2 regions of the Stenotrophomonas forensis genome follow, and region 1 is predicted to be linked to the other one. Evidence: predicted binding sites of a transcription regulator. Region 1 holds the regulator's gene; the other holds the start of a gene.
What was found. The regulator FliA, encoded in region 1, starts transcription of late flagellar genes. The targets are predictions, from matches to a motif close to TAAAGTTTNNCNNNCNNNGGCCGATAA.
Positions count from the first base shown of each region.

Region 2: the regulator FliA is predicted to act here: its motif matches at 2,083-2,109, upstream of K5L94_RS06385 (methyl-accepting chemotaxis protein).

Region 1 is NZ_CP082270.1:2,329,264-2,332,803, forward strand. It holds gene K5L94_RS10955 (chemotaxis protein CheA) at 1-329, opposite strand, end outside; gene K5L94_RS10960 (protein phosphatase CheZ) at 332-937, opposite strand; gene cheY (chemotaxis response regulator CheY) at 937-1,329, opposite strand; gene K5L94_RS10970 (RNA polymerase sigma factor FliA) at 1,387-2,130, opposite strand; gene K5L94_RS10975 (MinD/ParA family ATP-binding protein) at 2,127-3,014, opposite strand; gene flhF (flagellar biosynthesis GTPase FlhF) at 3,001-3,540, opposite strand, start outside.
Region 2 is NZ_CP082270.1:1,341,791-1,345,330, reverse strand. It holds gene K5L94_RS06385 (methyl-accepting chemotaxis protein) at 1-2,030, opposite strand, end outside; gene K5L94_RS06380 (hypothetical protein) at 2,612-2,980, shown strand; gene K5L94_RS06375 (caspase family protein) at 2,977-3,540, shown strand, end outside.

The DNA of each region.
Region 1 (3,540 bases):
TCGGTGCCGGAAGACACTGCATCGAGCATCGACTGCAGGTAATCCAGCGATTGCTGGGCCGCGTCGAAGTGATGGGCCTGCAACACGGCCTGGCCAGCGCGCGCGATGCCGAGGGCTTCTTCGGCAGCGTGGCACAGCTCGACCATGGCGGTGACGCCGAGGAAGCCGGCGCCGCCCTTGAGCGTGTGGTAGCCGCGGAACACCGCATTGAGCTGCTCGCTGTCCTGCGGTGCCTGCTCCAGCGACACCAGCTGTTCGCCCAGCCGATCCAGGATTTCCTGGGCCTCGATGATGAAATCGGCAGTGATGTCGTCGGATACCGCGCTCATGCTTACAGCCCCAGATCCGACAACAGGTCGTCGGCGTCGTTCTGCGAGACCGCGTGGCGGTCCAGTCCCTTCAGTGCCGGCCCGGCCAGTTCCGGGTCGGTGCGATGCTGTTCCGGCGGCAGGCCGAGCGCGCCGAAGCCTTCGTGCACGCGGCGAACGATGCCGACCACGCGACGGATGATCTGCCCGGTCAGGTCCTGGTAGCTCTGGGTCAGGGCGATCTCGGTGAGGTTGTGGCGGATGCGCTCAAGCTGCGCGTCCTGGCCCGGCTGCAGGCCTTCGGCGCGTAGTTGTTCGGTCAGGCTGCGGCATTCCTCGGCCAGGTCGAGGGTGCGGTGCGTGGCCTGTTCGGTCATTGCCACCACGTGGTCCAGGCGCGCGCAGGCGTCATCCAGCTCACCGGCTTCGCTGGGTACGGTCGGCAGTTCACCCAGCGCCTGTCCCAGTTCGCGGGCCAGCCGCGAAAGGCCGCTCATCATCGGCTGCGTGCGCAGCGCGACCAGTCCGTCGATGCGCTGCCGCCAGGCGGCCTCGTCACCGGACTCCAGTGCGTCCAGGGCTTCCTGCAGGCGCAGGGCGAGGGCGTTCTTGTCGACCGTGGTGTCCATCAGGCGCTGGCCGCCAGGCGTTCGAAGATCTTGCCCAGCTTTTCTTCCAGGGTCTGCGCGGTGAACGGCTTGATGATGTAGCCGTTCACGCCGCTCTGGGCGGCTTCGATGATCTGCTCGCGCTTGGCTTCGGCGGTGACCATCAGCACCGGCAGGGTCTTCAGCTTGGCATCGGCACGGATCGCCTTGAGCAGCTCGATGCCGGTCATCACCGGCATGTTCCAGTCGGTGACCACGAAATCGAACGGCTGGCTCTGCAGCAGCGACAGCGCAGCATGCCCGTCCTCGGCTTCGGCGGTATTGGTGAAGCCCAGATCGCCCAGCAGGTTCTTGACGATTCGACGCATGGTCGAGAAGTCGTCGACGATCAGGATGCGCATGTTCTTGTTCAAAGCAGAGTTCCTTTGTTGTTCATTCCGGGCGGCCGGGGGCAGCCGCCTCGGGGATGTTCATTCTTCCAGGCCGGCGTCCGCCGCCTCGAAGATTTTCAGCCGGCCACGCAGCCGCAGCACGGCCTGGCCGTGGATCTGGCAGACCCGCGACTCGCTCACGCCGAGCACCGCGCCGATCTCCTTCAGGTTCAGTTCCTGCTCGTAATAGAGCGAGAGCACCAGCTGTTCGCGCTCGGGCAGATGGCCGATGGCCTTGCCCAGCTCGCGGCCGAACTCGCCGCGCTCCAGCACCTGCTGGGGGGTCGGGCCGCCCTGCGCTACGGTGTCCAGCTCGCCCTGGTCCTCGATGCGCGACTCCAGGCTCAGCACCTGGCCGCGTGCGGCATCTTCCATCAGCCGCAGGTACTCGGGCAGCGGCATCTCCATTGCGGCGGCCACTTCGGTGGCGCTGGCGGCACGGCCACTGCTCTGTTCGAGCCGGCGGATGGTGGCGGCGGCGTCGCGGGCGCGGCGGTGCACCGAGCGCGGCACCCAGTCGCCCCGCCGGATCTCATCGATCATCGAACCGCGGATGCGGATCGAGGCGTAGGTCTCGAACGAGGCGCCCTGGTCGGCGTCGTAGCTGCGCGAGGCCTCGATCAGGCCCATCATGCCGGCCTGGATCAGGTCGTCGACTTCGACGCTGGCCGGCAGGCGCGCGGCAAGGTGGTGGGCGATGCGCCGCACCAGGTCCGAGTGCTGGGCGATCACCTCGTTGGCGGCCGAGCGCTGGACCTCCCGGTACTGGGCTGCGCCTTTCATGCCGCCACCCCACGTTGCTTGAGGATGCGTTCGAGGAAGAACTCGACGCCGCCGCGCGGTTCGGTCGGCGCCTGCCAGCGTGCGGTGCGGCGGGCGATCTCGGTGATCGCCAGCGCCGCCGGGCTGGACGGGTAGGCCTTCACCACCGGCTGCTGGCGCTGCACCGACAGGCGCAGCCAGTCATCCTGCGGCACGCAGCCCAGGTAGTTCAGCGAGACATCGGCGAGGAATTTCTCGCAGACGCGGGTCAGCTTCTCGTACAGCACGCGGCCTTCGTTGGGGTCGCGCACCATGTTGGCCACCACCTGGATGCGGTCCACGCCGCGTTCGCGCGACAGCACCTTGATCAGTGCGTAGGCGTCGGTGATCGAGGCCGGCTCGTCGCAGACCACCACCACGGTGTCCTGCGCGGCCTGGCAGAAGGTCAGCACGCCGTCGGTGATGCCGGCGGCGGTGTCCACCACCATGATGTCCAGCTCGCGTTCCAGTTCGGAGAACACGTTGACCAGGCCGACATGCTCGGCCGGGGCCAGCTCGGCCATGTGGCGGCGGCCGGACGCGGCCGGGACCACCAGCACGCCGTTCGGGCCTTCGACGATGACGTCTTCCAGCGAGCAGCGGCCGGCGACCAGGTCGGCCAGCGTGAAGGTGGGGTTCAGCCCCAGGATCACGTCGATGTTGGCCAGGCCGAGGTCGGCGTCCAGCAGCAGCGTGCGCTTGCCCATGCCGGCCAGTGCCACGGCCAGGTTGGCCGAGACGTTGGTCTTGCCCACGCCGCCCTTGCCGCCGGTGACGGCAATGGTGCGCACAGGGCCGAGCGGCTCGCTGCGGGTGGCCGACAGCGGGAAGGTCTTGGTCAGCTTGGCGTACTCACGCGACGGCATGGTTCAACTCCGGGTTGCAGGGCATATCGGCCGCTCGGCGCAAATCTTCAAGGCGAAGTACAAGATTGGCTGCGCTGGCCCGGTGCAGGTCCTCCGGAACGTCCTGGCCATCGGTCACCCAGGTGATCGGCAGGGCGTGGTCGACGGCCACCGACAGGGCGTTGCCGAAGCGGCCGGTCTCGTCCAGCTTGCTCAGTACCAGCCCCTGCAGGTTGGCGGCGCCGAAGCGCCGGACCACCTCGTCCATGTCGCCGAAGCTGGTGTTGGCTGGCAGCACCAGCAGGGTGCGGACCTGGCGGGCGGCGCGCAGCCACTGCAGCTGGGCGGCCAGTGCACGGTCGCGCGGGCCCAGGCCTGCGGTGTCGATCAGCACCAGCTTGTAGTCCTTCAGGCGTTCCAGCAGCTGGTCCAGGTCGGTGCCGCTGTTGGCCTCGTGCACGGCGATGCCGAGCTGGCGGCCGTAGCCGTACAACTGCTCGCGGGCGCCGATGCGGGTGGTGTCGGTGGTCACCAGGGCGACGTCACG
Region 2 (3,540 bases), 990 kb from region 1:
GCGGCGGAAGCCTCTTCAACCAGAGCAGCGTTCTGCTGCGTCACCTCATCCATCTGCATCACGGCCTGATTGACCTGTTCGATGCCCGCGGTTTGCTCTTGAGAGGCCGCCGATATCTCCGTGATCATGTCGCGGACACGCTGGACGCTCCCCACCACTTGGTGGATCGTCGACCCCGTCTCACGGACTTCATTGGAGCTGTCCACCACGTCCTGAACCGAACGATCAATCAACTGCTTGATTTCCTTGGCTGCCTCTGCACTGCGCTGTGCCAGCGTTCGCACTTCGCTTGCTACCACCGCAAAGCCTCGGCCTTGGTCGCCGGCCCTGGCCGCCTCCACTGCGGCATTGAGTGCCAAAATGTTTGTCTGGAAAGCGATGCCATCGATGACGGTGGTGATATCGGCGATGCGCTGGGACGAGGCCTCAACCTTCACCATCTTCTCCATCACGCGATCAACGGCTCGCCCGCCCTGAAGGGCCAAGTCGCCGGCGTCAGACGCAAGCCTCGAGGCTTGAATGGCATGATCGGCATTCTGGCGCACGGTCGACGTCAGCTCTTCCATCGATGCGGCCGTCTCTTCCAGATTGGCGGCCTGCTGCTCGGTGCGACGGGAGAGGTCCGCACTACCCTTGCTCACTTCTGAGGCGGACACGCGGATGACGCCAGCACCGTCTTGGATGCCCCGAACGATCCGGCCTAGCTGCTCAGAGGAGGAGTTCGCCGCATCGCGCATCGTCGCGAACACGCCGCCAAACTCGCCAGAAACGCGGAAAGTCAGATCGCCTTGAGCAACGGCCTCCAACAGTCGTGCGATGTCCGACAGGCTCTTATCACTGACATCGAACATCTGGTTGAGGTTGTCGATCATCTCGCGGAAGCTGTGACTGAAGCCATCTGCGGCGCCGCGCTGAGAGAAGTCTCCCGCCGCAGCGGCTTGGACCAGCCGACGAATCTCCTCGTTGATGGCCAGCATGTTCGTCCGCGTAGTCTCCATGGCCTCGGTAATGGCGGCCTGATCGCCTGGGAGCAGCGGCATGCGAGCGCTCATGTCCCCGACGGCATAGTGCTGGGCAATGCCTACGATCTGCGAGGTTACTGCGTTGGAGCGCTCCACCATGCCGTTCGTGTCGCCGACCAGTTCACCAAAGGCACCTGGATGGCGGGACTCATCGATGCGGTGCGACGTCCGCCCTTCGGCCTGGGCCGACGCCATTGCCTTTTGATCCGCAATCAGGCCCTTGATGCGCTCCTGCATCGATCGCATGCTTTCAAGCAAGGCAGAAGTCTCGTCTCGGCCTTCCACCTTGATAACGTTTTCAACGTTGCCCGACGCAATGGCGGTTGCGGTCTTAGTCGCCTCGCCCAGTGGTATGGTCAGGCTTCTCGTGATGGTGATTGCCAATGCGATGCTGAGCAGGACCGCCAAGACCCCAGCGGCGACCAACATCTTCCGGGCGCTTGCTGCAACGGCCTGAGCGTCTTGGTAGCTCGCGTCAGCCAAGCGCTCCTGAAGCTCTGCGTTGGCGAAGATGGCCGCCTGCCATTCGCCGAGCAGGGCGTCTCCTTCACTAAGCAGCTTCGTTGCCGTCGCCACGTCGCCGTGCGTCGCAGCTTCGACGACCGCATCGTTGACCCGGCGAGCCGCAAGCCGCTTCTCGGTGATCACTGCACGAATCTTTTTTCCTTCTTCATCGGCAGGCGTTGCATACAGAGCGTCGCGGGCCTTGTCATAAATGGCCCTTTGCTCTCCGATCTCTTTCAGCAGGGATGCTTGGATCTTCTTGTCCTGCAGCATGATCAGCTCGCGCAATGAAATGCTGATCTGCATGTTGGCACTGGCCATCGTCTTGGAGAGACGGATGCGCTCCATGCTCTCTTTCACGATGGTGTCCATGCTGGTCTCGGCGCGAGACAGCGCCCAAAGGCCAGATGCCACGATCGACATCGCCACCGCGATCAACACCACGAAGGCCGCACCCAATCGGGTGCCGACCCTGTACCGCATCAAGAAATTCTTCACATTCATACCTCTCATGGGGGGAGGAGCACGCTCCTGGCCGACAGCGTCGGCGAGCGAGTGATCGGCCCCACGAAGAACAACCTTAATGCGCCCAATTTACGCAGCCAATTCGCAGAAATGGGCTCACTTAGCGGGCAAATGTCCGCTTTTGACCACAAATAGCGCTATTTCGGACAACAGGCATCCACCTAGAAGACAGGATTTGTCGCCCGATAGCGACCAACTATCGAAATTTGAAGGGACATGTATCTTTCGTTTATCCACGGTAGATTGAGGCGACACGGGATTGGCTTGGAACATGCACCGTTAAGCTAGCGGAGGCCTTGCTTCGCGCGTCCCTGCGTGAATCGGGCAAAGCTAAGATCCGGACGACCATAGCGGTCGCGGTCTCTCGCCGCTGCCTTTTACCCTTCCCTACCCCCAGTCAAGAATTGTCGGACAGTGCCGGCCTCAACGCGGATGCCAACAAAATTCCCTAATAGATAGCTTGGTGCGCCGCACCATGATCATGTAGCTGCCCCGTGGTATGAATGCCCATGTGATGTGCGTCACAAATCTTCGACCTATCTCGATCAGGATGAATCGTCATGGCCAAAAAGGTTGTTTTTGTCGCTTTCGCAATCGAAGACGTTGCAATTCGAGACATGCTCAAAGGACAGTCGCTCAACACAAAGACGCCCTTTGAATACGTCGACATGTCAGTTAAAGATGCCTACGACGAAGAGTGGAAAAAGAAGGTCCGTACTCGAATTCTTCGTTCAGATGGCGTCCTGGCGATCGTGTCGGCGAACTCGCTGACCTCTAGCGGACAGAAGTGGGAAATTGCCTGCGCTAAGGCGGAAGGCGTGCCGCTAAAAGGGATCTGGGGTTACAAGGACGATAGGACCGCGCTCGCCGGCGTCAGCACCATGACCTGGACCTGGGCAAACCTCGAAGACTGGATCGACACGCTGTGACGCGGAGAGCCTTGGTGGTGGGCGTGGACTTTTACGCTCACGTCTCTGACCTTCATGGATGCGTCAATGACTCGTTTGCGGTCAAGGCGATGCTAGATCGGCATGCTGACGGGTCACCCAACTTTGGCGTCCGGCATCTAACGGCGACTGGGCCTGGCGACTCAGTGACCCGGGAGGAAATGCGCTCTGCGATCGAAGAGCTGTTTGCTGGGGAAGGGGAAGTTGCGTTGCTGTATTTTGCAGGCCACGGACACATCGAAGAAACCGGCGGCTACCTGTGCTCGTCGGAGATCCATACCGGACACGATGGCCTGCCGCTTTCAGAAATCATGACGATGGCCAACCGGTCCAAAATGGCCAACCGTGTCATCATCTTGGACAGCTGCCATAGCGGGGTCGCAGGCGGGGCGGCATTGAATCAGCGCGTCGCGGAAATCAGCGATGGCGTCACTATCCTGACTGCTTCTACGGCTGAGCAATACGCCACAGAAGAAGACGGCGCTGGCGTCTTCACTTCCCTCCTTGTTGATGCGCTGGGGGGAGCGGCTTCCAACCTAGTT